DNA from 2 places in the Caulobacter sp. SRI_008 genome. Region 1 is predicted to be linked to the other one. Evidence: riboswitches for the same ligand, from Rfam matches in the RefSeq annotation. Region 1 holds a riboswitch; the other holds the start of a gene.

Region 1 (15,701 bases):
TGGTCGGCCATGAAGAAGGCGTCGAACTTGGCGCGCTCCAGCGTCTGGATGAAGCGCTTCATGGCCGGGAAGTTGAAGTTGGCGTCGGCGATGGCGCCCGGATAGCGCCAGGCGCCGGTGTGGATGCTGACCGGACGCATGAAGGCGCCCAGCTTCAGTTGCTTGCCCATATCTCATCCTCTGGCCGGCAGGCCGCCGCCGACGACGCAGATAGGCGCCCCTCGCCTGCCTGGCCACGAGTGACGCCTCCTATTCCGATCGAAAATCGGCCGCCGCCCGAAATCCCCGGCGCAGTTTTTCTTCAACATCCGCGAGAAATCCCAAACCACCATTGTTTCCATTGAACTTTCGACTCCGAGTTGACGCCTGAAAATCCCCCTGTTCAGCACTGCTCATTATTCCCGCCCACCCATCGCATCCTAGCATCGAGCTTCCACGAGGGCTCGAGCATGACCCAGCATCCCAACCGTCGCCTGTCGCTGTTCGAACCTCTGACGCTGGGCGGGCTGGTCCTGCCCAACCGCATCGTCATGGCGCCGCTGGGCCGGGCGCGGGGCACGCCGGCCTCGCGCGAACCGACCGGCCTGGTGGCCGAATATTACGTCCAGCGCGCCGCCGCCGGGCTGATCATCTCCGAGGCCACCCACATCTCGGCCGAGACGATCAGTCGTCGCGGGACCACCGCGATCCACACCGAAGGCCAGGTGGCGGCCTGGCGAAAGGTGACCGACGCCGTGCACGAGGCGGGCGGCCGCATCTTCCAGCAGCTCTTCCACCTCGGCCGCAAGGCCGATCCATCCCTGCTGCCGGCCGGAAGCTGGCCCGGCGCGCCGTCGGCGATCGCCGCCAAGGCCCAGTTCGCAACGACCGACGGTCCCGAGCCTTTCCCCATCCCCCGCGCGCTGCAGCGCGACGACATCGCCCGCCTTGTCGAGGCCTTCGGCGTCGCCGCCGCCAACGCCCGCCGGGCGGGCTTCGACGGGATCGAGATCCACGGCGCCAATGGCTACCTGATCGACCAGTTCCTGCGCGACGGCGCCAACCAGCGCTACGACCTCTACGGCGGCGACGTCGAGGGCCGGGCGCGCTTCCTGTTCGAGGTGGTCGAAGCGGCCGCCGCGCACTGGCCCGCCAACAGGATCGGCGTGCGCCTCTCGCCTCATCCGCACACGGACGGCACGGCCGATTCAGCGCCCAGGCGGCTGGTCCGCCATGTGGCCCAAGGCCTGGCCGCGCGCGGTCTGGCCTATATCCACCTCGTCGAACCTGTCGCCACGGCGCCGTCCGAGCGCATCGCCCCGACCGTGCGCGAGGCGTTCGGCGCGCCCCTCATCGTCTGCGGCGGCTATGATCGGGCCTCGGCGGAAGCGGCCGTCGCCGAGAACGAGGCTGACCTGGTCGCCTTCGGCGCGGGCTTCATTGCCAATCCCGACCTGGTCGAACGCCTGCGCCGGGATGCGCCCTGGAACGCGCCAGATCCCTCGACCTTCTACAGCGGCGGCGCGGCCGGCTATATCGACTATCCCGTTCTTCGCATCGCCGCGGCGACGGCGGGGTAGGCTCTAGCTGCTGGCCCGCTAGTGCAGGATCGCCCGCCACTCGCTGTGCGAGAGTTCAGGCCAAGCATAGGCCGTCGAATAGTAGGTCTTCAGGTTCTCGGCGAACGGCCAGTCCGAGCCGGCGACGAACCGGTCGGGTCCGATCCGGCGGATGAGCCTGGCCATCTTCGCCCGCTCGTCGCGGGTCGCCTGCGCCTTGAAGACCTGGGCGAGATCGAAACGCAGATTGCGGACGGAATTGGGGTCCTGCTCAAAGGCGTCGGCGAAGGCGCCCAGGGCGTCGAGGGTGACGGCGTCGACGCCGCCCCATCCGCCGGCGTGGGCGATGACGACGGGCGCGCCGCCCGCCGCGGGCAGCACCTGGTCCAGAAAGACGTGGACGTCCCGCGCGCCGTAGTCGGACGCCCGGGTGCGCATGTGGATCATGATCGTCCAGCCGTTGTCGGCCGCGGCCCGGAACACCGCCGCCAGCCTGGCGACATGGTCGGGGTTGCGAAGATCGACGTCGGAATTGGTCAGATGCAGCTTCAGCCCGGTCACGGCGCGATCGCCCTTCCAGCGCACGATCTCGGCCAGGGCGTCGGGCGCGGTGGGATTGACGCTGACGAAGGCGGCGAAACGGTCCGGACGCGCCCGGGCCAGGCCTACCGTGAAGTCGTTGGCCTCACGCACGACGCCAGGCGCATCCGGCACGGGGTCGGCCAGGGGGCTCTCGGCGAGATAGGCCGTCGACATCAGCCAGCCCTTCCTGATCCCGGCCTCGTCCATGGCCTTCAGGGCGTCGTCGGCCGTCAGCGGCGCGGTGAACTTCGGATCGCACGGGCTCTTGCGCATAGGACTGGCGCAATAGGCCGGCAGGATCCTCAGGATCGCCGGCGAATGCACGTGCATGTGGTGATCGACAGGGATCTGGGCATGCGCCGAGGCGAGCGGCGCCAGCGCCAACGCCAGGGCCAGCGCCGCCCCAGGAGGAATGGACATCATCAGGCTCTCGGCTCGTGAAAAAGGAGACGGGGCGCGAAACCAGGTTCCGCGCCCCTGCCCCGCCCCTACTGGCCGCCCTCGCCCAGGAGGGTCTTTCGCCAGAACATGATGCTGGTCCAGAAGTAGTAGTCCTCGTTCTCCTTCTTGCGGAAGACGTGGCCCTCGTTCTTGGCCAGCAGGTGCCAGGCCGAACCGCCCTGGGCGCGGACGGCGGCGATCATCTGGTCGGCCTCGGAGGCCGGCACACGCGGATCGGTGCCGCCCGTGGCCACCAACAGCGGGATGGTGATCTTGCTCACGCTGGTCAGCGGCGAGATCTTCATCAGCTGGGCGCGCTGGGCCGGATCGCGCTCGTCGCCGTACTCCACCCGGCGCAGGTCGCGGCGGTAGGACTGGGTGTTCTCCAGGAAGGTGACGAAGTTGGAGATCGCGACGTAGCAGTTGGCGCCCTTAAGGCGCGGGCTGTAGTGCGTGGCCGAGGCGTAGCACATGTAGCCGCCGTAGGAGACGCCGTTGACGGCGAAGCGGTCGGCGTCGAGCGCCGACTCCTTGCCCAGGGCGTCGAGGAAGGCCCCGACGTCCCTGACCGAGTCCTCGCGCTTGAACGGCCCGTTGTCGAGGTTGACGAACCGCTTGCCGTAGCCCGACGAGCCGCGGACGTTGGGGAAGAACAGCGCCACGCCCAGCTCGTTGAGCAGGTAGTTGTTGCCGCCCAGGAAGTCGGGCCGGGTCTGGCCTTCGGGGCCCCCGTGGATGTCGATAATCAGCGGCCGCTTGCCGGGAAATTTGGCCGGGTCGGGCTGGTAGAGGAAGCCCGAGACGGTCTCGCCGTCGAAGCTCTTGATCTCGACAAGGCGCGGTTCGACGTTCTTGGCGGGGTCGAGGCCGCCCGTCTCGCTGTGGGTCCACTGGGTGACCTTCAGCGACTTGGGATCGATCGAGAAGGCGTCGCCGGCCACGCGGGCGGCGGCCATGCTGAGGCCGATCTCGCCCCAGGGCGAAACCTGGATCGCCGGGCCGATGCTGTAGGGGATCACGCCGGCCGGCAGGCCGTCGACCTTGCGCACCGCCCCGCTCGCCAGGTCGAGCACCCGCACCCGCGAGACGCCCGCTTCGTTGATCGCATAGACCGCGAAGGCGCCGTCGGGCGACAGGGAGAAGTCGCTGACGTCCCAGCGCGTCTCCTTGCTGACGGCGACGAAGGCCCCGGTCTTGGGGTCCAGGCGGCCCAGGCGCAGGAAGTCGGAATTCAGGTCCGAGGTCAGCCAGACCGCGCCGTCATGGCCATAGCGCGGCTCGACGAAGGAGGCCTTGGCCTTGGGGTCGGTCAGCGGCTTCATCACGCCGCTGGCGAGGTCGAGTTCGAAGACCTGCGCCTCGTTGATCGACATGCGATTGAGGACGAGAGCCTTGGCGCCGTCGGCCGAGAAGTCGGCGATGTTCCAGCCGCCGCCGGAGACCTTGGCGACCAGACGATCGGTCTTGGGATCGCTGGGATCGACGACATAGAGGTCCATGTCCGCGCCGTTGCGGCGCGAGGAGGCGTAGCCAACCAGGCGGCCGTCGGGCGACCAGGAGCCGAACCAGTTGCGGCTCTTGCCGTCAGTCAGCAGGCGCGGACGGCCGTCCTTCAGCAGGTAGAGCTGGTAGAATTCGTCGCCGCCGCGATCCTTCTGGATCAGCAACCCCTCGCCCTTGGGCGACAGGGCGGCGGCCAGGATCGGCTCGGCCTCGAAGCTAAGCTGACGACGGTCGGCGTCGGGCCTGGCGACGCTGTGGACCTGATCGGAACCGCCGAAGCGGGTCTTGACCAGCATCGAGCGGTCGGCGGCGTTCCAGCCCAGGAAATTGGCGTGACGGGCCTGCAGATAGGGCGTGGTGGCCGCCACCAGCTCCTGCGGGATGGCCGGCGGACCGTCGGCGACGATCGCGGAAGGCATTGGGGCCAAGGACGGGGGAACAGTCTGGGCCATGACGGCCCCGCCGCTCGCCAGGGACAGGGCGAGCGCCAGAGTGAGACGGGAGATCATTGGGGACACCAATCAGAAAGGAGGGGCGCCGCCGGCCCGGGGGACACAGCCGGCGGCGCGGAGCCGGTTCGGACCTAGAAGCGCATCCGCGCGCCGAGGGTCACGTACCGACCGATCACGTCGTAGTAGGGCGAGTAGAGCGAACCGATCGGCGGATCCTTGTCGAACAGGTTCGTGGCGTTGGCGTAGAGCTCGACGTCGTGGCCGCGGTACTGCGGCAGCTTCGCCTGCACGCCCAGATCGAAGTAGGTGTAGGCCTTGATGTGGCCGTTCACGATGTCGACCGTGTTGTTGTAGTTGCCCGGCGAGAGGTAGCGGGCCCGCAGGTTGCCGCTGAAGATCCGGCCCGAGTAGTCGACGCTGCTGACGACGCGGAATTCCGGCACGCCCAGACCGAACGAATAGCCCTGCGAGCGGACATATTCGATCTCGCTGACGCCGTCGTTGGTCGTCATGCTGTGGACCCAGGTGGCCAGGGTCTTGAAGCGCAGGCGGCCTTCCAGGCTCGACAGAACGCGGTCGGCGTTCATCGAGTAGGAGATCTCCGCATCGATGCCGTCGGTCTTGTAGTTGGCCAGGTTGACGTAGGTCGAGACGATCCGGGTGATCGTGTTGCTGCTGTCGCGGGTGATCCGCGAGCACATGTCGGCGTTGCCGGCGGCGCAGCGGGTCACGATGTCCTGGGCGGAAATCGTGGTGATCACGTTGTCGATGTCGATGTTGTAGTAGTCGAGCGACACGTTGAAGCCCGGCAGCGCGGGCGGCGAATAGACGACGCCGGCCGTGAAGGTGTTGGCTGTTTCCGGCACGAGGTCGGGATTGCCGCCGCCGTTCGTCAGCACATAGACACTGGAACTGGTCAGCGGATCGACGATGGTGTTGTAGCCGGTGGTGCTGGTGGTGAAGAGCTCGGTCAGGTTGGCCGAACGGATGTCGCGGGACTCGGTGACCCGGCCGCGGAAGCCCGGGAAGAACTCGTTGGTCGCCCCCAGCTTCCAGGACCAGATCGAGCCGGTGGTGTTATAGTCGCTGACGCGGGCGGCGGCGTTGATCTCGAGCTTGTTGAACACCGGCACGTCGCGGACGACGGGCACCAGCACTTCGGCGAAGGCCTCCTTGACGTTGAAGCTGCCGGCCATGGCCGAGAAGCTGAAGGTCGTGAAGGCCTTGGCCGTGTCGAGCGCGCCGACCGAGCGATCGACCGACTCCTTGCGGGCCTCGGCGCCGACGGCGATCGAGACCGGACCGGCCGGCAGTTCGAAGGGCTCGCCGCGCAGGCTGAAGCCGCCGACGTCGAGCTTGCTGGTCTCGCGCATGCTGGGCGTGCCGGTGACATAGGCGATGGCCGCGGCCGAGGGCGAGCCTTCGCCGAACAGGTTGATCGGCACGCAGCTGGTGGTCGGATCGGTCAGGGCGATACGGCAGATCGCATTGCCCGTGCTCGGGTCGATCACCGAGTCCACGGCGTTGGCGTAGTTCTGGGTCAGCAGGAACCCGGGGGTGTCGATGTTGTTCTCGTTCTCCCCGTGGCTGTAGTAGGCGCTCCAGCGCCAGCCGTCCCCGAAGTTGCCGTCGAGGGCGATCGTCCCCTGGGTGGAGAGGCGCTCGAAATCGATCCGCGAATAGGACAGGTCGCTGTTGAAGCGGCCCATGGTGAACGAGGTCTGGCCCGCCGTGACCATCGCCGAGCGCACCTCGTCGGAGAGGAAGGCGTTGTCGATGCTGATGGTCAGGTTGCCGCGGTTGTGGTCGCCGAACCAGATGTAGTTGTTCCACATCCGCGAATGGCGCAGTTCGGCGGTGAGCTTGACGTTGTCGGTCAGGTCGTAGGTGACGCTGGCCAGGGCGCTGTAGCGGCGTTGCGGCGTGACCAGCGGGCTGAGGTCGTCGTTGGACGGGCCTTCGCCACCGACCGAGTTGGTGCCGATGACCGTGCCATAGTCGAAGTCGCGCAGGGAGCCGTCGGCGTTGAAGGCCTTGCCCTTCAGCACGCCCGACAGGATCAGGCCGCCATAGGCCGCGTTGGAGAAGCCGACGTCGGGAGCCAGCTTGTAGCGGCCGTCGCCGTTGGAGACGGTCGCCCAGCGGCCGACATTGGGACGGCTGGTCTTGGGCGTGACGCCCTCGTTGTTCAGGTACTCCCCGCCGATGACGAAGTGGCCGCGGCCGTCCGCGAAGCTCTTGCCGCCGGCCGCCTCGATGCGGACTTCCTCGGCGTCGTCATAGGACGAGATGCCGCCCTGCACGCCCATCTTGAAGCCGGTGAAGTTGCGATCGATCGCCAGGTTGACGACGCCGGCCACGGCGCCCGAGCCCCAGGCCGCCGAGGCGCCCCCGGTGACCACGTCGGCGCTCTTGAGCAGCACGGTGGGAACGACGTTCAGGTCGTTGTCGCCGGCGAAGCGGCGGCCGTCGATCAGCACCAGGGTGCGGCTGATGCCGAGGCCCCGCAGATCGACCGGCGCGTTGCCCGCGCCGGTGTTGGTGCCCGTGGTCTGCGCCGAGGTGGTGGCGCGGAACTGCGGCAGGTCGTTCAGGGCCGCGGCGACGTTGGGACGCGCGCCGACGCTGAGGTCTTCGGCCGAGACGTGCACGGTGGGCGTCGGCGCCTGGAAGCCGGCGCGATCGATGCGCGAGGCGGTGACGACGATTTCGCCGACGCTGCTGTCATCCTTGTCGGTGTTAGCGGCCTGGGCGTAGGCCGCGCCGTGCAGCGCGAGCGCCGCCGGCAGAATGCTCGCGCCAATCAACAGGGCGCGGCGGGTTTGACGTGAAATTGCCAAGTGAGATCCCCTCTCAAGTATGCAGTCGACAGTCGCCCGCGCCCCCGACGTCACACTTGAGTGGACGTTCCAGAGGCCGCGGCCCGCCACCGGCGCACCACGCGCCGCTCGCGAAACCGCAAGGCGTTCCTCTGCCCCCGCTGTCTTGTGGCCTGAGAGATTCGGAACGCGACGCGCCCTTGCTCCTTCGGCGAGGCGCCTCGTTCAGAGGCGACTGCTTTCCAGCTTCCTTGTGCTCCGCGGTCCTTTTGCCTGAGCGTTTCCGGGGCGGTTGCGCCTTCGGCGTCGGGTCGAACCTGATCTCTTCCGCAAGAGCCAAACCAGTACGAACGGTTCGGCGCGAGGCGTCAAAACGCCCTCATCCGGCATGAATTGCCCGCACACTCGGAAATGTCGGAATGATATTCCCAGAGCCCGAACAGCCTGCCTCCGCAAGTTCGCGGAGGCCTCCCGCGCTCAGGGGACGTGACAGGTCGGTGACAGCTTCGACGTCGCCGCGCGGAACCCAAGAAATGGGTGAAGCCCCGAGCCGACCGACCCGATCGCCGCAGTTATGGGCAGCAAGTGCTCAAGGCGTGACCAGATATCAGCGGCCGGCCGCCCCGCTCTTCCAGCGGGCCAGAAGTTCGGCGCGCCGGCCCTGGTCGAAATTGGCCAGCAGAGCGGGCCCGACGCGAATGGGACGCCCGCCCGCGGGAGGCGTCGCGCCCAGCCCTGGACGGATCGGGGTCAGGCGCACGTCGAGCAGAACCCGCTGCCCCGCGTCCGACATCAGATAGTCCAGGAACAGGCGCGCCGCGCCGGGATGCCGCGCGGTGCGGGTGATGAAGGCGACCCGCGAAATCGACAGGTGATAGTCTTCCGGAACGACATAGCCGACGTCGGCCTCGTGCTTGCGCACGTACCAGTCGGCATAGGACCCGTTCATGTCCAGGGCCAGCAGGTGCTCGCCGGACGCCACCCGATCCAACATCGGCCTGCCGGGCACGTAGGTGCGCACGCCGGTCGCGCCGATCGCATCGTACAGCGCCCAGGCGTCCGGATAGAACTGGGTGTTGCTCGACAGATAGAAGAACCCCATGCCGCTGCGCTCGGGATCGTACATCGCCACCTTGCCGCGCCAGCGCCCGGGGTCGGCGCGCAGGGAGGCCAGCAGGGCCGCGTGACTGCGCGGCGCCTCGCCGCCTTTCAGGAGCCGCTTGTTGTAGACGAAGACGATCGGCTCGCTGGTGACGCCAAAGCCCTGGTCACGCCACCGCGCCCAGGTGGGCAGGTTTCCGGCCTCGGGACTACGATAGGTCTGGGCGTAGCCATCGTTGATCAGCTTGACCTGGGTGTCCATCGCCGAGGTCCAGACGACGTCGGCGACAGGCTCGCCACGCCTGGCTTCCTCGATGACCCGGGCCTGCATGTCGCGCGAGGTCAACACGACGAACCTGAGCTTCACCTTTGGAAATCGGCGCTCGAAATCCTCGACCAGCCGCTGGTGCACGTCGTTGTTGATATAGACGACGACCTCGCCTTCCCGCTCGGCCCTGCGGACGTCCCAGCCGCTGGTGGCCTGCCCGGGCGCCCGCGGCGCGCATCCCGCCATGACCGAGACAAGGGCGATCACGCCGAGCACGGCGGCGGCGAAACGGGCTCCCTTGACCTGGACTGGCAATCGGCGTCGGATGGCCGCGCTCCTTCAATGTGAAGCCTGCCGCTACATCCCCGATGAAGATACTCGTTGTCGAGGATGATCTGCTCCTCCGCCGTTCGCTGATCGCCACGCTCGAAAGCGAAGGCCACGCGCCCGTCTGCGCCGAGACCGGCGCCGAGGCTCTGTCCCTGGCCGCGCGGTCCGACTTCGACGCCATGGTCCTCGACATCGGCCTGCCGGACATCGACGGCTTCGAGATCCTGGGCCGCCTGCGCCGTGAGGGCTTCTCCACGCCCATCGTCGTCCTGACGGCCAGGGACGCCGTGCAGGATCGCATCGCGGGCCTCGACATGGGGGCGGACGACTACGTGCTGAAGCCCTTCGACCCGTTCGAACTGGTGGCGCGGGTGCGCGCCGTCGTCCGGCGCAAGGGCGGCTACGCCACGCGCAACGTGAGCGTGGGCGCCCTGACCTGCGACTGGGAAGCCGGCGCGGCCTGGATCGGCGAGCGCCGCCTGGACCTGCGCCCCCGCGAATGGGCGGTGCTGCGCGCGCTGGCCACGCGGCCAGGCCGGGTCGTGGATCGGGCGCAATTGGCGACCGAGGTCTTTCCCGACGATCAGTCGGTGCAGCCCAACGCCCTCGACGTCCATGTCGGGCGCCTGCGACGCAAGCTGCTTCCGGACGGTCCCAGACTGCAGACCCTGCGCGGCGCCGGCTACCGGCTCGATCCGTGAAGCCGCGCCGCCCCAGCCTGATCGGGCGCCTGCTCATCGCCCAGGTCGCACCGCTGGCCTTGCTGGGCGCGGCCCTCGCCCTGGCGGGCGCCCTGGCCGCCATGCAGGTGGTCGAGAAGACCTCGGACCGCCTGCTCGCCGGATCCGTCGCCTCGATCGTCGCCCAGGTCGGAAGCCGGGATGGCCGGGCGCAGGTCGCCCTGCCGCCCTGGTCGCTGGGCCTCCTCGACAGCCCGGAACGCGACGCGGTGTTCTACGCCGTCCGGGAAGGTCCCCGCCTCGTCACCGGCTACGAAGACCTGCCGCGCCCGCCCGCGCCGGCGCCCAACGAAACCAGCTTCAGCTACGCGGAAATGCGCGGCTACAAGGTCCGCGTGGCGCAATCGACGGTCATGATCCCCGGGGTTCGCGACCCGGTGGTGGTGGCCGTGGCCCAGAGCCTGGACTCCCGCCACGCCAGCGTGCGCGAGCTGTTGTCCAACCTGATCGGCCTGCCGGTCCTGCTGGCGGCGGTCGCCGCCGTCCTGGTCGTGCCCGCGGTGCGCTGGGGCCTCGCGCCCCTGCGCCGCCTGGCCGAGGACCTGACGGCCAGAGCCCAGGCCTCGCGCCCCGATCTCGCGCCGGTCGATCCCGCCAGCGTCCCGGCCGAACTTTCGCCGGTCGTCGACGGCTTCAACCGCCTGATGGGCAGCCTGGAGCGCTTCACGCGCGCGCTTGAACGCTTCTCCGCGGATGCGTCGCACCAGTTGCGGACCCCGCTGTCGGTGATCATCGCCAATCTGGCCTTGCTGGAACGATCCGCCGCGACGCCGCGCGACAAGGCCCTGCTAGGCGACTCCCGGTCGGCGGCCGCCAACCTGCTGCGGGTGCTATCGCAGTTCCTGGCGCTGGCGCGATCGGAGGCCGCCGTCACCGAGGGGGAAGCCGACCTCACGGCCTTGCTGAACACGATCCGGATCGAGGCGGCCCAAGCCTTTCCCAATGTCGAGGTATTGGCCCGCGCGCCCATGAACGTTCCCCTAGTGCGTGGCAATCCCGTGCTGATCGGCGAGCTGCTGCGCAATTTGGTGTTCAACGCCTGCGCCTACGGCGCGGGCAAGGTCCGCATCCTCGTCCATACCGAGGGCAAGGCGCCGAGGCTGGTGATCTGGGACCATGGCCCCGGCGTCGATGCGGCGGAACTGCAGCGCCTGTTCATCCCCTTCAGCCGCGGCGCCGCGGGCCAGACGATGGTCGGCACGGGCCTGGGCCTTGCGATCACCGGATCGATCGCAAGCCGGCTGGCCATCGCGGTCGCGCTGCGTAGTCGCCGCCGGCGCCCTGGCCTGATCGCAGAACTGACGTTTCCGGTCCTTTAGGACGCAGGCTTTCATGCCGACACGCCAGATCCAGTTCACCGACGGTAAGGCCATGCTTTAACGAAACTCGTTTGTGCTGGCCACGGCGGACGGCCATGCCACGAGGCCTGCCTCAGCAAGGACGCCGCCGTCATGACCGGGATCGCCCTCCCCTCCCACCAAACCCGCCGCGCCATGCTCGGCCTGACCGCCGCCGGCCTGGTGGCGGCCTGCGCGCCGAAGGTCGCCAAACCCGCCGGCAAGCTCCTGGTCGGCGACCAGCGTGGCGGCTCGCGCCTGGTGCTGGCCGGCGCCGGCAAGTTGGACGACACGCCCTACCGCATCGAGTGGTCGCAGTTTCCCAACGCCGCCCCGCTGCTGGAGGCGTTGAACGCGGGCGCCATCGACACCGGCATAGGCGGCGACTCCGCCTTCATCTTCGCCATCGGATCGGACGCCAGGATCAAGGCGATCGGCGCCCAAATCAGCCAGGGCATGGGCCCCGCAATCGTCGTTCGCGGCGGCTCCGCCGTTCGGGACTTCAAGGACCTGGCGGGCAAGACGATCGCCACCCCGCGCGGCTCGATCAGCCACAACCACGTGCTGGGCATACTGGAGGCCAACGGCCTGCCCTATGACGCGGTGAAGTTCGCCTTCCTGTCGCCCAACGACGGTCGCGCCGCCTTCCAGGGCGGGTCGGTCGACGCCTGGGCGATCTGGGACCCGCATATCGCGCTGGCCGAAAGCCAGGGCGCCCGGATCCTGACGGGCAAGCAGGACGAGGACCCCGGCTACACCCTGATGTTCGGCCGCGACGGCGCCATCGCCGAGAAGCCCGACTATCTGCGCGACTACCGCGACCGACTCTACGAGGGCTGGACCTGGGCGGCGGCCAACCGAACCGCCTACGCCGAGGCGATGTACCGCGACACCGGCATGGATCCGGCGATCCTGAAGACCATGATCGGACGCACGCAGCGCCTGCCCGTGCAGATCGACGCGGCGCTGATCGCCACCGAGCAGCGCACGGCCGATCGCTATCTGCGGGCCGGCGTGATCGCCAAGAGGATCGAGGTCGCCAAAGGCTTCGACACCCTCGGTTGATTTCAATCCAGATTAATATTCCCGTCGGCTCGCGAGCCATATTTACCGCGCAAATCCTATTCTTCGCGCTCATGCAGCAGCAAACAAATAGTCGTTTGCACGGATCAACACCCCACTGCCATTGAAGCGTCGCGCCGCTCCCAACACCGGCGACCACAAAGCATCGCCTCGCCTTGAGAGAACTTGGCGGGTCTTCGATCGGGGGATCTCATGACGACCACTTCTGCTCGACGCGCCGGCGGCGCGCCGACGCTGAAAGCTTTGCTGCTGACGGCATCGGCCCTGCTCTCCAGCGCCGGCTTTGCGGGCCACGCGCTGGCCGCCGACGCGAGCGACGCGCCCACCAGCGGCGCCGCGACGCCCGACAACGCCGGCGCGGCCGAGGTCGACGCCCTGGTGGTCACGGCCCGCTATCGCAGCGAAGACGTCCAGACCGTGCCGATCCCGATCACGGCCCTCGGCGGCCAGCAGCTGGAAGCGCTGGGCGGGACCTTCAATCTCAAGCAGTTGATGAGCCAGCTGCCCAGCCTGAACATCCAGGGCTTCAGCGGTCGCAACCAGACCACCACCATCCGCGGCATCGGCACCAACGCCGGCGGCACCAACGACGGCCTCGAACAGGGCGTGGGCCTCTATATCGACGGCGTCTACCGCCCGCGCACCGGCACGGCGATCACCGACCTGGTCGATGTCGAAAGCATCCAGCTGCTGCGCGGCCCGCAGGGCACGCTGTTCGGCAAGAACACCGTCGCCGGGGCCATCGACATCCGCACCCGCGAACCGTCGTTCACGCCCGAATGGCGCGGCGAGGTCTCGGTCGGCAACTACAAGTACCTGCGGGCCTATGGCAGCTACAGCGGGCCGATCACCGACAACCTGGCCGTCCGCGTCAGCTACCTGCGCAACGAGCGCGAGGGCCTCTACTACAACACCGTCTACAAGAAGCGCTGGGACAACCTCGACAATAACGCCTACCGGCTGGACCTGCTGTACAAGCCCAACGACGACTTCAAGCTGCGGGTGACGGCCGACTACAGCATCCAGAAGGGCAATATGGGCTTCAACGTGGTGACGGCCGTGCTGCCCACCACCAAGGCCAATGGCTCGGTCGTGCGCGGCTTCTACGAGAAGGCCGCCTCGGTCGGCTACACGCCCCTGGCTATCGACCCGTTCGCCCGCCAGATCGACCTCGACAACTCCCAGTTCGACCGCATGCCCAGCTGGGGCGTGCAGTCGCGCGCCGACTGGCAGGTCGGCGGCTTCACCCTGAGCTCGATCTCGGCCTATCGCGACTGGCGCTGGATCCCCAACTACGACGGCGACCAGATCGGGGCCAACGTCTCGACCCAGGGCATCGTCGACACCGTCCAGACCCAGTTCAGCCAGGAACTGCGCCTGGTCTCGCCGGACGAACGCCGCCTGCAGTACACCGCCGGCCTCTACTACTTCTGGCAGGAGGCCGACGACTGGACGACCTCGGCCTACGGCCGCGACGCCGCCAAATGGCTGCTGGGCCCGACCTATCCGGACGAGGTGCTGAACGGTCTGGCCTCGGTGGCGCACGTCGTGCCGGCCACCCACAGCTACGCCGCCTACGGCCAGGCGACCTGGAAACTGCGCCCCGATCTGCGGCTGACCGCGGGCCTGCGCTACACCTACGAAGAAAAGACCGGCCTCTATGACGCCAAGATCGGCGGCTCGGCCGTCGCCATCGCCGACCTGCCCACGGCCTGGCAGGCTCTGGCGGTGACCGCCCGCGCCACCTACGCCCCAGTCAGCCGCTACGAGGCCGACTGGAACGGCGACAACGTCTCGGGCCTGCTCAGCGCCAGCTACGACCTCAGCGACGACGCCCACGCCTACGCCAGCTATTCGCGCGGCTACAAGTCGGCGGGCATCAACCTGGTGCGCCAGACCACGGGCGTGGACATCTTCGTCGCCCCCGAAAAGGTCGATGACTACGAGCTGGGCGTGAAGACCAGGCTGCTGGACCGCCGCCTGGAGCTGAACGCCAACCTGTTCTGGACCACCGACGAGAACTATCAGGCCAACTACGTAAACACGACGGTCAGCCCAGCCGTCACCTACATCGCCAACACCGGCACGCTTCGCTCGCGCGGGGTGGAGCTGGACGCCCGCGCCGCGCCGTTCAGCGGCCTGACCGCCACCCTGTCAGCGACCTACAACGAGGCCCGCTACCAGTCCTACAAGAACGCCTCGGCCCAGTACCTGACCTCGTACCAGGGGGTGAAGGACCTGTCGGGAGCCGAAGCCTCGGGCGCGCCGCGCTGGACGGTGGCCGCGACGCTTCGCTACGCCAAGCCGATCACCCTGCCGGGCGGCGACGGCGGCGAGGCCTATATCGGCGGCGACTACAGCCACCGCTCGCACTTCTTCGCGGCCGTCAACGACGACATCTTCAGCCTGGTGCCTGGCTACCAGGTGTTCGGGCTGAACGGCGGCGTGCGCTCGGACAAGGGCTGGGACGTCTCGATCTGGGCGCGCAACCTGTTCGACGAAGAGTACTTCAACACCCTGTCGGTCAACGCCACCTACGGCATCGTCCAGGGCACGCTGGGCGAGCCGCGCACCTTCGGCGCGACCCTGCGGATCAAGCGCTAGACGTCCGCATGAGCCCGGCCCGCACCTATACCGCCGCCCACTGGGGGATCTACGAGGTCGAGGCCGGGCTCGACGGCGCGCCCCCTCGCCTCTTTCCCCTGACCGGCGACAGCGATCCGTCGCTGATCGGCCTTGACCAGCTGGACCCGGCCACCCAGGCCCTGCGCATCGCCCGACCGGCGGTGCGCGAGAGCTGGCTGAACGGCGGACCGGGCTCGCGGCCGGACCTGCGAGGCCGGGAACGCTTCGTCGAGGTCGACTGGGACACCGCGCTGGATCTGGTGGCGAGAGAAGTCGGCGACGTGCGCGAGCGCTTCGGCAACGAAGCGATCTTCGGCGGTTCCTACGGCTGGTCCAGCGCTGGGCGGTTCCATCATGCCCAGAGCCAGGTGCACCGGTTCCTCAACCTGCTGGGCGGCTATGTGCGCAGCGTCGACAGCTACAGCCTGGGCGCGGGCCGGGCCCTGATGCCGCACATCGTCGCCTCGATGGACGAGTCGAACCTGTCCCACACCTCCTGGGACGTGCTGGCCGAGCATACGCAGCTGTTCGTGACCTTCGGCGGCGTGCCGCTGAAGAACACCCAGGTCTCGTCCGGCGGCTCGGGCCGCCACCGCACGCGCGACGGCCTGGCGGCCATGGCCAGGGCCGGGGCGCGCTTCGTCAACATCAGCCCGGTGCGCGACAACCTGGAGACCGGCGGTCCTGTCGAGTGGATCCCGATCCGCCCCAACACCGACACCGCCCTGATGCTGGCCCTGGCCTTCGTGATCCGCCAGGACCCGCGCTTCGACCGCGGCTTCATCGACCGCTGCACGGTCGGCTACGACCGCTTCGAGCCCTACCTGACAGGACAGCAGGACGGCGTCGCCAAGACCCCGGCCTGGGCCGAGGCGATCACCG
Region 2 (15,701 bases), on a different contig from region 1:
TTCTCCACAATCTTGACGCACCGCAGCGCGCCCTATAGGTTCCGCCGCGATCAAGCCGGCCGAAAAAGCGCCTTCTTCAGGCGCGTCTGCGGGCGCTTTCGGACCTGACCGCTTCCCATGCCCAAGGCCGACGAACCGAACGACGAGGCTTTCAAGAGCCTGGACGCTCGGCTCGACGCTTTCGAGGCGCGGAAGGCGGCGGAAAAGCCCGCCAAGGCGGCGGACGAGAAGGCTTCCCAGGACGGCTATCGCCTCCTGGCGGATTTGATCGGGGGCGTTCTGGTGGGGCTGGGCTTCGGCTGGCTGCTCGACCACTACGTCGGTACGGGGCCCTGGGGAATGATCGGCGGTCTGCTGGTCGGAACCGGTCTCGCGATATTCTCCGTCGTCCGCAAGGCGACGAAACTGAGCGCGCAGGCGTCCAAGGCCCAGGCCGAGGATGTACACACGGGAGGCGGGTCCACCGCCCCCAAACAGAAGAGAGACTAGGGCCGATGGCCGATCCGATGCACCAGTTCCAGATCCAGAAGGTCGTGGAACTGCCCACCGTGAACGTCTTCGGTCTTCCGATCGATCTGTCGATCACCAATTCGGTGGCCGCGATGCTGCTGGCCGCGACCCTGGTCGTGGCGTTCTACGCCGTCGCCGCCCGCCGCGCCGTGGTTCCGGGCCGCCTGCAGACCGTGGGCGAGATGCTCTATGGACTTGTCGACGGCCTGGCGGAGTCGATCATCGGCCACGACGGCAAGAAGTTCCTGCCCTTCATCTTCACCCTGTTCGCGTTCGTGCTGTTCATGAACCTGCAGGGCATGTTCCTGGTGTTCACCGCCACCTCGCAGCTGGCCGTGACCCTGACCCTGGGCCTGATGGTCATCCTGACCGTGGTCGCCGTCGGCTTCGCCAAGAACGGCCTGAAGTTCTTCAAGCTGTTCGCCCCGTCGGGCGTGCCGTGGCCGCTGTACTTCCTGCTGGTGCCGATCGAGATCCTGTCGTTCCTGATCCGTCCGATCACCCTGGGTCTTCGTCTTTTCGGCAACATGCTGGGCGGCCACGTAGTGCTGAAGATCTTCGCCGGTTTCGTGATCGCCCTGGGCGGTCTCGGCGCGATCGGCTGGGCCGGTTCGCTGCTGGCCCTTTCCTCCGTCGTCGCCCTGACGGCCCTAGAGTTCATGGTGGCCTTCCTGCAGGCCTTCGTGTTCGCGGTGCTTGCCTGCGTCTATATCAACGACGTCGTGCACCTCGACAGCCACTGATCACCCTTTTCTCTTCAACCTATCTCTGAATTCTCAAGGAGCCTCACAATGGAAGCGGAAGCCGCTAAGTACATCGGCGCTGGCCTGGCCATGCTCGGCATGATCGGCGCGGGCATCGGCCTGGGCGTCATGTTCGGCAACTATTTCCAAGGCGCGCTGCGTAACCCGACCGCCGCCGCTCAAGAGCGTCCGATGCTGTTCCTCGGCATGGCGCTGACGGAAGCCCTGGGCATCTTCGCCCTGGTCATCGCCTTCCTGATCCTCTTCTCGTAATCCTCTGAGCGCGGCGACGGTCGGTTCCCGGCCTTCGCCGCGCTTTGATCTTTAAGAACCGAGCCTGCTCGCCCGTTTCGGGCCGCAGGCGCTAGCTGAGAGGCGCCCTCGCCCATGGCGACGGAAAATCACGGCACGGTCGCGACGACTGAAGCCCCCGGACACGAAAGCGGCGGTCTTCCGCAGCTCCAGTTCCAGCACTGGGGCGGTCAGATCGTCTGGCTGCTGCTCATCTTCGCCGTTCTCTACATCGTGCTGTCGAAGGGCCTGCTGCCCCGCGTCAGCGGCGCGATCGACGAGCGCGGCGCCAAGATCGCCGGCGACATCGCCGACGCCCGTCGTCTGAAGGACGAAGCCGAGGTGCAGGCCCGCGCGGCCGCCGCCGAGGTGGCCGAGGCTCGCGCCAAGGCCCAGAAGACCGCGGCTGACGCCAAGGCCCAGGCTTCGGCGCAAGCCGCCGAGCGCCAGGCCAAGGAAGAAGCCGTGCTGGCCGAAAAGCTGGCCGCGGCGGAAGCCTCGATCCAGGCCGCCCGCGACGAGGCCATGAGCCACGTCCGCACGGTGGCCGAGGAGACGGCCGGCGCGATCGTCGAGAAGCTGACGGGCAAGGCGGCTTCGGCCGCCGAGCTCAAGACGGCTCTGGCCTAAGGAGTAGCGGACCATGGAACACGAATCCCTGTTCAGCTTCTCCAACCCGGAGTTCTGGGTGCTGGTCGCCCTGGTGATCTTCTTCGGCCTGCTGGTCGTTCTGAAGGTCCTGCCGGGCGCCCTGTTCGGCGCGCTTGACGGCTACGCCGCCAAGATCCAGGCCGAACTCGACGAAGCCCAGAAGCTCCGCGAGGAGGCGCAAGCCCTGCTCGCCGAGGTCAAGGCCCAGCGCGAGGAAGCCGAGCGCCAGGCTTCGGCCATGCTCGAGGCGGCCAAGGCGGACGCGGTCCGTCTGGCGGCCGAGGCCAAGGAAAAGCTCGAGGAGCAGATCACGCGCCGCGCCCAAATGGCCGAGCGCAAGATCGCCCAGGCGGAGGCCCAGGCCGCCGCGGACGTCAAGGCCGCGGCCGTCGATCTCGCCGCCCAGGCGGCCGAGGCGGTGCTTCTGGCCCGCGTCGGAACCGGCGCCGACCCTCTGCTCGACGCGGCCATCGGCCAGATCGGCAGCAAGCTGCAGTAGTCCTCTTTGGACGGCTGAAAGATCGAAGGCGCGGCTCGCAAGGGCCGCGCCTTTTTCGTTCTGGATCCCTCTCTCATCGAGAGAGGGAGGGGCCCACGCGGAGCGTGGGAGGGTGAGAGGTTACAGTCTGTCCGGACAAGGTACGGGCGGAGCGGAGATCACCCCAGGGGGCGGATAAGCCCCTCGAAGAACGAGCGATGCAGGGATCGAGGTTCGCCGGCCAACGGTGAAACCTCTCACCCTCCCACCGCCTGCGGCGGCGGGCCCCTCCCTCTCTCTAAGAGAGAGGGTTCTGACTAGGCCGCTCGCTTCCTCAGCCACTTCCGCACAGCCTTGCGCCCCCGCTTCAGCACCCGCCAGGCCGGCCGGCGCAGGAACACCTTCTCGCTCCGCAGCAGCTGCTGCCAGGCTACCAGCAGGATCTCCGGCTCGCGGCGCATCAGCCTCCGGATCGGGAAGATCAGCTTGGGGTGGCGCTTCTGCCAGCGGATGAAGCGGCGGCGGGCCTGGAACGAGTTGCGCAGCACCACCATCAGCCCGATGACCAGCAGCGGCAGGCCGACGTGGCCGGGCAGGGGCGTGAGGATCGCCCCGGCCAGTAGGATCAGGCAGCCCAGGGCGATCAGCAGCAGCCGCGCGACGCGGGCCAGGGTCTCGCGAAGGACGAAGGCCAGTCGCCTGCGGCGCAGGCTCGACAGGCGACGGACGACCCTTGGGTCGCGGGGGCTCACTGGCCGCGCGGGTTGACCTGGCCCCGGCGCTTGAAGGACTTGCGCCAGCGCTTGGCCACCCGCCAGCGGCGCGGCACGACCAGCTTCTCGATGCGCAGCACCTGCTGCCAGGCCACCAGCACGACTTCCGGCTCGCGACGCAGCAGGCGGCGCAGCGGGAAGACCAGCTTGGGGTGGGCGTGCTGGAAGCGCACGAACTGCTTGCGGGCCTTGAACGAGTTACGCAGCACCAGCATCAGGCCGATGACCGTCAGCGGCACGCCCATGGGGCCGGGCAGGGGCGCGATCAGAAAGCCCGCGGCGATGAACACCAGGCCCAAAGCCACCAGCAGGCCGCGAATAATCCGGCCGAGAAGCTCGCGGGCGAGTTCGTCGGCGGCGGAGAGGCGCACGGGCGTCATGGCGATGGCGAAGTTCATGGGGGGCTGAACGGGGTATGTGGTCCGCCGGTTTCCGACAAAGCGCCGGCCCCCTCTTCCCACACGGTGCATATGGAAACGGGGCGCCCTTCCGTAAAGGCGCCCCGTTCCGCTTTCGTGCCTGTGTTGCGCCTATTCCGCTGCGAGTGGCGCGGGGGCAACAGGTTTCCACTTCAACTTCGGCTTTCGCGCCGCCAGGGTCTCGTCCAGACGCTTCAGCGGGGCCAGGTGCGGGGCGTTCTTGAACCGCGCGACCTCGCCGGCCTTGGCCGATTCCGCGAGCAGACGGAGGGCTTCGATGAAGCGGTCGAGTTCGGCCTTCGACTCGGTCTCGGTCGGCTCGATCAGCATCGCGCCATGCACCACCAGCGGGAAGTACATGGTCATCGGGTGGAAGCCCTCGTCGATCATCGCCTTGGCGAAATCGAGCGTGGTGACGCCGGTGCCTTCCAGCCAGGCGTCGTCGAACAGCGCCTCGTGCATGCACGGGCCTTCGGGGAAGGCCGGGCTCATCAGGTCCTTGAGGCGGGCCTTGATGTAGTTGGCGTTCAGCACCGCGTCCTCGGCAACCTGGCGCAGGCCGTCGGCGCCGTGGCTGAGCATGTAGGCGTAGGCGCGCACGTACATGCCCATCTGGCCGTGGAAGGCGCTCATCCGGCCAAAGGCCTGGGCGGCGACGCCCTCGGCTTCCTCGATCAGCTTGTAGCCGCCGTCGTCATGCACCACCCACGGAGTGGGGGCGAAGGGCGCCAGGGCCTCGCTCAGCACCACCGGACCCGCGCCCGGACCGCCGCCGCCGTGGGGCGTCGAGAAGGTCTTGTGCAGGTTGATGTGCATGGCGTCGACGCCCAGGTCGCCCGGGCGCACCCGGCCGACGATGGCGTTGAAATTGGCGCCGTCGCAGTAGAAGTACGCGCCCGCCGCGTGGGTCAGGCGGGCGATCTCCACCACGTCCCGCTCGAACAGGCCGCAGGTGTTGGGGTTGGTGACCATGATCGCCGCCACGTGGTCGCCGAGCTTGGCTTCCAGGTCGGCGAGGTCGACACGGCCGTCGTCGGTCTGGGCGATCTCGACGACCGTATAGCCGCAGAAGGCCGCCGTGGCCGGGTTGGTGCCGTGAGCGCTGGTCGGGGCCAGCACGGTCTTGCGGTGGCCGTTGCCGGCCGCCTCGTGGGCGGCGCGGATGGCCAGCAGGCCGCACAGCTCGCCGTGGGCGCCGGCCTTAGGCGAAAGGGCGACGGCGGGCATGCCCGTCAGGGTCTTCAGCCAGTGGGCCAGGTTGTCCATCAGCTCGATGGCGCCCTGCACCGTCGACTGCGGCTGCAGCGGGTGGATGTCCGACAGGCCCGGCAGGCGCGCCATCTTCTCGTTGAGGCGCGGGTTGTGCTTCATCGTGCACGAGCCCAGCGGATAGAGCGCCAGGTCGATGGCGTGGTTCTTCTGGGACAGGCGCACGTAGTGGCGCACGGCTTCCGGCTCGCTCAGGCCCGGCAGGCCGATGGCGTCGTCGCGGGTCAGGCCGGCCAGGGCGCTGTCGGCGGCGACGGCGTCCGGCAGGTCGACGCCGGTCTTGGTCCAGCCGCCCAGTTCGAAGATCAGCGGCTCGTCCTGCAGCAGGCCACGGCCGCCCGACAGGGAGGCGAAGCCGGCGTCGTCATTGGAAGCTTCGGGACGGGTGGGACGTCCGACATTGTTCATGCTCATTGGACGGCTCCGGCCAGCAGCTTGGCGAAGAAGGTGATGTCGGTGTCGAGCGTGGTCTCGGTGGTCGCGACCAGCAGCACGTCGTCCAGGCCCGAGCCCGGCTCCAGGCGCGAATAGGGCACGCCGGCGATGACGCCGTGGGCGGCCAGGGTCTCGACGACCTCGGCGGCGTCCTTGGGCAGGCGCACGGCGAACTCGTTGAAGAACCGCGGCGTCAGGATCTCGACGCCGGGGATGGCCGCCAGGGCCTTGGCCGTGGCCAGCGCCTTCTGGTGGTTCAGCGAGGCCAGCTGGCGCAGGCCCTGCTCGCCCAGCAGGCTCATGTGGATCGAGAAGGCCAGGGCGCACAGGCCGCTGTTGGTGCAGATGTTCGACGTGGCCTTGTCGCGGCGGATGTGCTGCTCGCGGGTCGACAGGGTCAGCACGAAACCGCGCTTGCCGTCGGCGTCCACGGTCTCGCCGCAGAGGCGGCCGGGGGCCTGGCGGACGAACTTTTCCTTGCAGGCGAAGAGGCCGACATAGGGGCCGCCGAAGTTCAGGCCGTTGCCGATCGACTGGCCCTCGGCCACGGCGATATCGGCGCCCATGGCGCCCGGCGACTTCAGCAGGCCATACGAGACGGCCTCGGTGGTGACCACGATCAGCAGGGCGCCGGCTGCGTGGGCGGCCTCGGCGATCTTGGTCACGTCGGTGGCCGTGCCGAAGACGTTGGGGGTCTGGACGACGACGCAGGCCGTGTCGGCGTCGATGGCGGCGATCACCGCGTCCTCGGCGTCGATGGCGGCCGGCAGGCGCAGGGTGGTCACGCCGGCGGCGTGGGCCAGGGTCTCGACCGCGCCGACATAGTGCGGGTGGACGCCGCCCGACAGCACGGCCTTGGTCTTGCGGGTGACGCGCTGGGCCATCATCACGGCCTCGGCCGTGGCGGTGGAGCCGTCATAGAGCGAGGCGTTGGCCACTTCCATGCCGGTCAGGGCGGCGACCTGGCTCTGGAACTCGAACAGCACCTGCAGCGTGCCCTGGGCGATTTCTGGCTGGTAGGGCGTGTAGCTGGTCAGGAATTCCGACCGCTGGATGATGTGGTCGACCGTGGCCGGCACGTGGTGGCGATAGGCCCCGGCCCCGACGAAGAACGGCCCCTCGGCGGCCGAGCGGTTGCGGCGCGACAGCCGGAGCATCTCGCGCTCGACTTCCAGTTCGCCGGCGTGATGGGGCAGGTCCACAGGCTCGCTGCGGCGGGCGACGGCCGGCACGTCGACGAACAGCTCGTCGATCGAGCCCGCGCCGATCACGCCGAGCATGTCGGCGCGGTCTTCGGGGGTCAGGGGGAGGTAGCGCATGAAAAGCTTCCGCAGCGAACTCCCTTCCCCCTTGATGGGGGAAGGGCCGGGGATGGGGTGGTAGCGGCGGTGGGGTCACCCCCACCCCTGCCCCTCCCCCATCAAGGGGGAGGGGTTCTGGGTCAGAGCGTCGCCAGGAACGCCTCGTAGGCGTCGCGGTCCATCAGGGCGTCGACCTCGGCCGGGTTGGAGAGCTTCAGCTTGGCGAACCAGCCGCCGCTTTCCGGCACGGCGTTGACGGTTTCCGGCGCATCGCCCAGCTCGGCGTTGGCTTCCACGACTTCGCCCGACACCGGGGCGTAGACGTCGGAGGCGGCCTTGACGCTCTCGACGACGGCCAGGCCTTCGCCCTGGGCGACCGTCTTGCCGACTTCCGGAACTTCGACGAACACCACGTCGCCCAGCTGCTCGGCGGCGTAGGCGGTGATGCCGACGGTGGCGATGTCGCCTTCGACGGCGACCCATTCGTGATCTTTGGTGAAGCGCATTGTCCTGGCCCTCTGGATTTAAAGTTTGCGCACGTAGCGGGTGGGAACGAACGGGGAGGCGACGACCTCGGCGGCCGCCGGCTTGCCCCGGACGATGACTTTCAACTGCGACCCGAGCACGGCGTAGGCCGGGGGCACGAAACCGATGGCGATGGCGCCGCCGAAGCTGGGGCCGAAGCCGCCGCTGGTGACCTTGCCGATCACAGCGCCGTCGGCGTCGGCGATCTCGGCGCCTTCGCGGGCCGGGGCGCCTTCCAGCACCTTGAGGTTTACGCGGACGCGCGACAGCTCGCCGGCCAGTTCCTTGGTGATGCGCGCCGCGCCCAGGAAGTCGCCGGCCTCGCGGCGGCTCTTGCCGACGGCGAAGTTCAGGCCGGCCTCGATCGGCGAGACGGTCTCGTCCAGGTCGTGGCCGTAGAGCGGCAGGCCCGCTTCCAGGCGCAGGCTGTCGCGGGCGCCCAGGCCGATCGGCTTGACGCGCTCGTCGGCCAGCAGGGTGTTCCAGACGCGCTCGGCGGCGTCGGCGGGCACCGAGATCTCGTAGCCGTCCTCGCCGGTGTAGCCCGAGCGGGAGATGATGGCGTCGACGCCAAACGCGGTGAGTGCGCGGGCGTCCATGAACACCATCTGCGCGGCTTCCGGCACGTGGGCGGCCAGCACGGCGGCGGCCTCGGGGCCTTGCAGGGCCAGCAGGGCGCGGTCTTCCAGGCGCGTGACGGTGGCTTCGCCGGCCAGCTCGCGGGCGATGATCGCGTAGTCGTTGTCCTTGCAGGCGCCGTTGACCACGACGAACAGACCATCGTCGTCGGGACGGGCGGTCATCAGGTCGTCGATGATCCCGCCGTCGGCGTTCAACAGCACGCCGTAGCGCTGCTTGCCGGCCTTCAGGCCCTGGTAGTCGGCCGAGACCACTTTCTCGAAGCTCTTGGCGGGGTTTTCGCCGCGCAGCCGGGCCTGGCCCATGTGCGAGACGTCGAACAGGCCCGCGTGCTCGCGGGTCCAGAGGTGCTCCTTGAGCACGCCGTCCTTGTACTGCACCGGCATGTGGTAGCCCGCGAACGGAACCATGCGCGCGCCGGCGGCGACGTGCGCGTCGTAGAGCGGGGTCTTCTTGAGGTCTTCGGTGGACACGCGGAGGGCTCCAAACGGGGACGGCGCTGCAAGCCCGGCTTTCGCCTGGCGATAGCGCCCCCGCTGTCCCTTTGACCTGAGAGATTCCGGACCTGAAACAGGCCCTTGCTCCTTCGGCGGGCAGCTCTCGCAAGCTGCCACTTTCCAGCGTTCCTAAACCCGCGCGGTCCTTTTGCCTGAGCGTTTCCGGGGCGGTTGCGCCTTCGGCCTCGGGAGCGAATCCCGACGTCTCCCGCGAGGGTCAAGGCGGTCAATGAGCGAGGCGGGGGAGGGAGTCAAGCGCGGCCGAGATCTGGGCGGGCGGGGATCTGGCGACGCCGGGATTCAAGGCGCGTCGCGGCTTGGCTTCAGGCCAGCCGCTTCACCGTCGGTGGATAGAGAGAGGCCACCTCGATCAGCGCCTCGTGGGTGCAAAGCGCCCAGTGTCGCAGCACGTTCGGCGGATCGGGCGGAAAGCCCTGCATGGCGGCGACGTAATAGGGATCGGCATGGCTGCCGGCGCGGATGAAGGTCAGGAACGGGCTGTCGGGTGGTTCTTCGACCAGCGTCTGGGTGCTTGGGCCGCCGGTGGGAAACGGGTCGCCCCGCACCAGAACGCCAACCGTGACCTCCCAGCTGAGTTCGAAGGTCTCGCCCTCCGCGGCCTCGACGACCAGCCGCAGGCCGCGATCGGAGATCACTTCGATCTCCATCAGCGAAGGCGGAAAGGGAATATCGGGCAGCGCTTCGTCCACGGGTTCAAGCCTTGGTGCGGCCACCCTGGCCGATGAAGCCGACGATCAGGAACTGCAGCACCGCGCCCATGGCCACGCCCAGCAGGGTGACGCCGAGCCAGGTGGTCGCCTTGGCCGCGGGGCCGACGCCCGCGCTTCCGACCCAGAGATAGACGCTCCAGAGGACCGCCGCGCCGACCACGGGGCCGATGAAGGCGAGGTTGGCCTTCGGACCCAGCCGGCGGCGGGCGATGAGCACCAGTATGGCGCAGCCGACCGCCTCGATCAGCGGGCCGACCAGGCTGACCGGTCCCTTGTCGGGCACGGCCGGGCCGCATAGCACCGTCAGTCCGATGGCCAGGCAGCCGATCGTCCAGTAGCGGCGAACGCCGATGGGGCCTTCTTTCACGCCGGATCCGGTCAGGCGTGGGGCATGCTGGCGCGCACCTGGGCGCGCAGGACGTCGATGGGGGCCAGGCCCGCGTCGGTCTTGAAGTGCCAGTAGGTCCAGCCGTTGCAGGCCGGGGCCGACTGCACCATGGCGCCGATCTTGTGGATCGAGCCCGACAGGTCGCCGACCGCGATCGAGCCGTCCGGACGGACCTTGGCGACGTGGTTGCCCTTCGAGCAATAGAGGGTGTCGCCCGGATGCAGCAGGCCGGCCTCGACGATGGTGCCGAACGGCACGCGCGGCTCGGACCGCTTGCTGCCCATCACTTCCAGGTCCTGCGGAGCGATCGGGATGACCTTGGCGATCCGCTCCTTGGCGTGGCCGACATATTCGGCCTCGCGCTCGATGCCGATGAACTTGCGGCCCAGGCGCTTGGCGGCCGCGCCGGTGGTGCCGACGCCGAAGAACGGATCCAGGATCACGTCGCCCGGCTTGGTGGTCGACAGGATCACCCGGTAGAGCAGGGCTTCCGGCTTCTGGGTCGGGTGGGCCTTGTTGCCGTCGGCGCCCTTGATGCGCTCCTCGCCGGTGCACAGCGGGATGGTCCAGTCCGAGCGCATCTGCACTTCGTCATTGGCCATCTTCAGGGCGTCGTAATTGAAGGTGTAGCGCTTGGCGTTCTGGCTCTTGGAGGCCCAGATCAGGGTCTCGTGGGCGTTGGCGAAGCGGGTGCCCTTGAAGTTGGGCATAGGGTTGGTCTTGCGCCAGATGACGTCGTTGAGGATCCAGAAGCCCAGGTCCTGCACGGCCACGCCGACGCGGAAGATGTTGTGGTAGCTGCCGATCACCCAGATCGCGCCGTCGTCCTTGAGGACGCGGCGGGCGGCCTTCAGCCACTCGCGGGTGAACTTGTCGTAGGCGGCGAAGCTTTCGAACTGGTCCCAGTGGTCGTCGACCGCATCGACCTTGGAATTGTCTGGACGCAGCAGGTCGCCGCCGAGCTGCAGGTTGTAGGGCGGATCGGCGAAGATCAGGTCGACCGACTTCTCGGGCAGGGCGTTCATCGCCTCGATGCAGTCGCCCTGGATGATGGTTTCCGGCCCGAAGGACATGTCCGCTTCCCTGAAAAACACCCAAGGGAATCATGGAGTCCCGTGGTTACCCGGGAATGAACGGTCATGGTTAGCCGACGGTTAATCGCGAATCCGAAATCGGTTAACGATGCTTGATGTTCCTGTAATGTTCCGTATTGTGGACTCGACCGAGACGCGAAGAGGCGGGACGAGGGGGAAGGGGCATGGCGCTGATCCGCGGTTTCATCGCCGCCAGCCTCGACGGTTGCGTGGCCGACGCGGACGGCGGGGTGCAGTGGCTGGCGCCGTTCCGCAAGGTGGATCCCGGCTACGGCGCCTTCATCGACGACGTCGGCACCGTGGTGATGGGTCGGCGCACCTACGACCTGATCCCGAGCCTTGGCACGGGCTGGCCCTATGCCGGCAAGCGCGGCTTCGTCGTCACCTCGCGGCGGGGAGATCCGGTGCAGCGCGGGGTGAAGTTCTGGCGCGAGGGGGTGCCCGACCTGATCGAGCGCCTGCGCGACCTCGACGACGGCGACGCGTGGGTGGTGGGCGGCGCGGGCCTGCTGGCCGCCTTCGCCGAGGAGGGCGCGCTGGACCGCCTGTCGCTGCTGATCGCGCCGGTGCTGCTGGGCGAGGGCCTGCGCCTCTTTCCCGAACGCACCGGCGCGCCGCGGGGGCTGGTGCTGCGAGGAACGGCCGCCCTGGCCATGGGCGTGGTTCGGCTGGACTACGAACTGCCGCCGGTCAGGCCGGGACGGGGGAGAGGCCGGGCGGCGGGGCCGCAGGGCGTGGCGGAGGCGTAGGGAAGGCTTGGGGTCAGGCTAGGCGTCGTCGTTCGGTAGCGGCAGGTAGGCCGAGAACCGCGCTCCGGAGCGATCGCTGCGATTGCGGGCCACGATCCTGCCGCCGTGGGCCTCGGCCAGCTTGGCGGCCAGGGTCAGGCCCATGCCGCTTCCCGGACGACCCAGGCGCCGGTCGGCGCCGCCGCGCCAGAAGGGAATGAACAGCTTTTCCTGTTCCTCCGGCGGAAAGCCGTCGCCCTCGTCGATCACCGTGACGATGACCTGCCGGTCCTTGACGACCAGATAGATCGTCACCGTGCTGCCGGCCGGACCGTGCTTGATGGCGTTGGTCAGCAGGTTGGTGAAGATCTGGGTCAGGCGCAGGGGATCGCCGAGCATTTCGGCGGCGACGTAGTTGGCTTCCAAGGTGATCCTGGCCTGATCGGCGACGTCGCGCAGATCGGCCACGACCTGGCGCAGTACGTCGTCGACGTGAACCTTGCGCTGGTCCAGCCTCAGGGCGCCGGCGTCGGCGAGCGACAGAGTGTGCAGGTCCTCCACCAGCCGCGACAGGTGTTCGACCTGGCGCAGCAGCCGGTCGGCCTCGCCGGCGGCCGGATCGATCACCCCGTCGGCCAGGGCGTGCAGGCGGCCCGTCAGTATGGTCAGCGGGGTGCGCAGCTCGTGGGCGATGCCGGCGGTCAGCACTGTCCGCTCGCGTTCATAGACGTCGATCTGCGCGGCCATCTGGTTGAAGCTGTCGATCAGGACGCCGACCTCGCCCGTGCTCGAGCCCTTGTCGACCCGCACCGAGCGGTCGCCAGCGGACACCTGGGCGGCCGCCCTGGCCACCGCCGTGATCGGGCGGCTGATCCGCCGGGCCAGCCAGACCGCCGCGGCGCCGCCCGCGCTCGCCGAGATGAGGGCGATGATCGCGACGAACCGGAAATTGTTCAGCGCCTGCCGCTCGGGATTGTACCGGGCGTAGAGGTCGAAGAACCGCTCGCTGTCGCCCTGGCGGCCGTTCACCAGCGCCTGGATCTCCGCCCAGGCTTCGGGGGGCATGCGCCGCGTCGCGTCGTGCAGCAGCCAGACGGCGGAGGCGTGATAGGCGAAGAGGCCCACCGCCATGGTGATCAGGGTCGTCAGTCCCGCCAGCAGCAGCAGCTGGGAGACGATGCGATGGGTCATTCTGACCATAGTCGGTATCCCACGCCCCGAACCGGTTCGATCATCCCGGGGCAGCCGGCCGCGGTGAGCTTTCGCCGCAGCTTGGAAAGATGGCTGTCGACCACGCGGTCGAAGGCCGGGCTGTCGGGGGCCGCGGCGTCGAGAATTTCGGCCCGCGAGATGGCCCTGCGCGGCTGGCGGGCCAGATAGGCCAGAACCTCGAATTCGGTCGGCGTCAGGGCCAGGCGCACCCCTTCGCCGGTCTTGGCGCGGCAGGTGACGATGCGCGCATCGAGGTCGATGACCAGATCGCCGACGCTGATGTGGCGGCGTCCTGCGCCGCCCTGCGTACGCCTCAGGACCGCCCGGATGCGCTCGACCACCTCCGACGGGTTGAACGGCTTGACCACATAGTCGTCGGCGCCGATCCGCAGCGACGACAGCTTGGTCACCTCGTCGCCGAAGGCGCTGACGACGATCACCGGGGTGTCGAAGCGCCGGCGGATCGAGGTCAGGACGTCGAGGCCGTCGCCGCCCGGCAGTCCGACATCGAGCAACACCAGGTCTGGCCTGAGCTGGGCGTGGTCGCGGATCGCGTCCTGCACGGTCGTCGCTCGCGAGGCCGCGTAGCCGGCGCGCTCCACATAGGCGGCCAGAAGGTCGGCGATCTCGATCTCGTCCTCGACGATCAGAATGCGATGGCTCATGCCCCAGGCCTTTCACGGCGCCTTATGACGCGGCTTGATGGAGAGACGATGGAGGGCGCCCGGGCTGTTCTCCACAAAGAGGGCGACACCTAGCGCCAATGACGAGCGCGCCGCCACCGTCGCGCCCGGCTACGGATCGTCACACCCCTGCATGAGCCGGCAAAAGCGCGCCGCCGACGAAAAGGCGCCGCCTCCATCGTTCGTCCATCGAGCGCTACTCAACCCTCCATGTTCGGCGTGCATCTCAGCAACGACGCCGGCCGCGACGGCTGGCTTTCGACACGGGCGTTCGGACGATGGCGATGCTGAGACAGTGCTGGATATCGCTGCTGCTCGGCGGAGCCTCGCCGGCGCCGGACGCCCCTGGCGACGCTCTCATCGACGCAGACGAAATCGCCTCCCGCTCGCGGCCCATGGGGCCGCCGACGTCCGACCTTCAGGAAAGTCTTCCAGTGAAAGCGCCCATGCACCGCTCGTTCAAAGCCTTCCCGCGCCTGCTCGCGGTCGCTCCCGTCGGCGCCCTGATGTTCTGGGGCGCGGCGGCCTACGCCCAGGGGCAGGCCGAAGATCACGTGGTGGTCGGTCTCGGCGCGGGCTATGGCCCCGCCTATGAGGGGGGCGACAAATATCGCGTCATGCCCATCCCGGCGATCGACGTGAAGAGGGGGCGCTTCTTCGCCAACTTCCGAAACGGCCTGGGCCTGGATCTGCTGGAAAGCGACCACCTGACCATCGGCGCGGGCGTCGTCTACCTGCCCGGCTATCGTCGCCAGGACGTGCCCCAGGGGATCGACAAGCTGGACATCGGCGCCGGCGGCCGGGTTTTCGCCAGTCTCAGGGAGGTCGGTTTCGTCGGCTCGGTCGGGATCACCCAGGGTCTCGCCGGCGGGAGCAAGGGCCTGGTCGCCGACGCCAGCCTGTCCTACCCGATTTCCCTGACCGATCGCTTCACCGTCGTTCCGTCGATCGGCGCTACCTGGGCGGACGGGAAATACAACGACAGCTATTTCGGGGTCGATCAGGCCGAGGCGGCCGCCTCGGGCCTGTCGCGCTTCGAGGCCGGAAGCGGCTTCAAGGACGCCTCGGCGATGCTGAACCTCAACTACCGCCTGACCGATCGGATCAATCTGGGCGTCTCGGGCGGCGTGACCAGGCTGATGGGCGACGACAAGGACAGTCCCCTGGTCGCTTACAAGACCCAGCCCGTCGGCTTCCTCTCGATCTCCTACCGGTTCCGCTCCTAGGGCGCCAGCACCACCCCGACGCTGGGCGAGGTTCCGCCGTCGACCTGGGCCAGGAAGGCCTGGGCGATCGCCTCACGGCCCTCGCCGCGCTCCACCGTCAGCCAGCGGGGTGCATCGGCGACGAAGGGAACCCAGGCGGCGCCGTAGCGGGTTTCGAACTCGCCGGGCGCCCAGTCCTGGCGGCGCTTGGCGATGCGGTCGGGGGCGAAGAAGAACACGGGCTTGGGGCCGGGCAGGGAGCCACCGCCGCGTTCGGTCTCCCAGTGCGTGCCGCCGACCAGAAGGGAGAAGGCCAGATCCTCGCCGAAGGTCTCGTGCACGCTGCGCAGCACCGCCGCGTCGCCCGCGAAGTCGACGAACACCGCCGGGCGCTCGATCGGCGCCGCCGGCAGGTCGGCATAGGTCACGACCTGGTCGTAGACGCCTAAGGCTTCGACGAAGGCGACGTTGCGCGGCGAGGTCAGGCCCACGACCTTGGCCGCCCCGCGGCGCCTAAGCAGATGGGCCAGGCCGATCGCGGTCTTGGCCGAGGCGCTGGACAGGATCACCGATTTCGCGCCGAACAGGGCGCTCTCGTCCAGAAAGTCCTCGATGAGGAACGAGGTGATGAAGAGGGGCTGCAGCAGGGCCTTGTGAGCTTCCAGCCCGTCGTCGTCGCCGACCGCCTGGTACTGGTTGTAGACCGCCGCCAGCTGGGCGCGGTGGGGCGAGACGTCGGTGAAGCCGGTGCGGCCGGGCCGGGCCTGCACCGTCAGGTGCGTCGACATCGGCCAGTAGCCGTAGAAGCGTTGGCCGACCGCGATGTCGGGATGGGCCGAGGCCTCGACCCGGGCGTGGCCCCAGACCGGCACGCGGCCGAAGCCTTCCGGGGCGGGGAAGAAATCCCAATAGCGCATGGCCTCGCCGAACACGGCGTAGGTGATGTTGTTGGCGGTCAGGGCGAAGCTCTCGATCGCCAGCCTTGCCTGGCCGTCCTCGAGCGGCGGCGGCTCGGTCTCGCGGAATTCGGTGCGGCGCAGGTCGGACTTGGCGACCAGAAAATCCCAGGCCATGGCGAGCCTCCCGTTCGTCGCCGGGAGTAGGCGGCAGGCTCGAACACAAGCCAAAC

What was found. A riboswitch is a leader RNA that binds a small molecule or an ion and turns the genes downstream of it on or off. The one in region 1 is predicted to bind glycine.
Region 2: another riboswitch for glycine. It lies ahead of gcvT (glycine cleavage system aminomethyltransferase GcvT); the one in region 1 lies ahead of AC2YHT_RS14675 (TonB-dependent receptor domain-containing protein).

What each region holds. Positions count from the first base shown of each region.
Region 1 covers NZ_JBYCZS010000015.1:30,954-46,654, forward strand. Annotated here, with positions in the region: gene AC2YHT_RS14655 (LLM class flavin-dependent oxidoreductase) at 1-170, opposite strand, end outside; gene AC2YHT_RS14660 (alkene reductase) at 450-1,559, shown strand; gene AC2YHT_RS14665 (amidohydrolase family protein) at 1,578-2,540, opposite strand; gene AC2YHT_RS14670 (prolyl oligopeptidase family serine peptidase) at 2,609-4,573, opposite strand; gene AC2YHT_RS14675 (TonB-dependent receptor domain-containing protein) at 4,648-7,356, opposite strand; glycine riboswitch at 7,496-7,582, opposite strand; glycine riboswitch at 7,587-7,675, opposite strand; gene AC2YHT_RS14680 (ABC transporter substrate-binding protein) at 7,943-9,019, opposite strand; gene AC2YHT_RS14685 (response regulator transcription factor) at 9,073-9,735, shown strand; gene AC2YHT_RS14690 (sensor histidine kinase) at 9,732-11,093, shown strand; gene AC2YHT_RS14695 (ABC transporter substrate-binding protein) at 11,226-12,176, shown strand; gene AC2YHT_RS14700 (TonB-dependent receptor) at 12,387-14,798, shown strand; gene AC2YHT_RS14705 (molybdopterin guanine dinucleotide-containing S/N-oxide reductase) at 14,807-15,701, shown strand, end outside.
Region 2 covers NZ_JBYCZS010000032.1:41,895-57,595, reverse strand. Annotated here, with positions in the region: gene AC2YHT_RS22995 (AtpZ/AtpI family protein) at 118-489, shown strand; gene AC2YHT_RS22990 (F0F1 ATP synthase subunit A) at 495-1,253, shown strand; gene AC2YHT_RS22985 (F0F1 ATP synthase subunit C) at 1,302-1,526, shown strand; gene AC2YHT_RS22980 (F0F1 ATP synthase subunit B family protein) at 1,641-2,174, shown strand; gene AC2YHT_RS22975 (F0F1 ATP synthase subunit B) at 2,188-2,694, shown strand; gene AC2YHT_RS22970 (hypothetical protein) at 2,991-3,425, opposite strand; gene AC2YHT_RS22965 (hypothetical protein) at 3,422-3,844, opposite strand; gene gcvPB (aminomethyl-transferring glycine dehydrogenase subunit GcvPB) at 3,977-5,548, opposite strand; gene gcvPA (aminomethyl-transferring glycine dehydrogenase subunit GcvPA) at 5,545-6,888, opposite strand; gene gcvH (glycine cleavage system protein GcvH) at 7,011-7,376, opposite strand; gene gcvT (glycine cleavage system aminomethyltransferase GcvT) at 7,395-8,507, opposite strand; glycine riboswitch at 8,662-8,752, opposite strand; gene AC2YHT_RS22940 (hypothetical protein) at 8,855-9,241, opposite strand; gene AC2YHT_RS22935 (hypothetical protein) at 9,246-9,629, opposite strand; gene AC2YHT_RS22930 (DNA methyltransferase) at 9,641-10,723, opposite strand; gene AC2YHT_RS22925 (dihydrofolate reductase family protein) at 10,909-11,493, shown strand; gene AC2YHT_RS22920 (sensor histidine kinase) at 11,512-12,672, opposite strand; gene AC2YHT_RS22915 (response regulator) at 12,660-13,349, opposite strand; gene AC2YHT_RS22910 (MipA/OmpV family protein) at 13,814-14,593, shown strand; gene AC2YHT_RS22905 (DUF2855 family protein) at 14,590-15,645, opposite strand.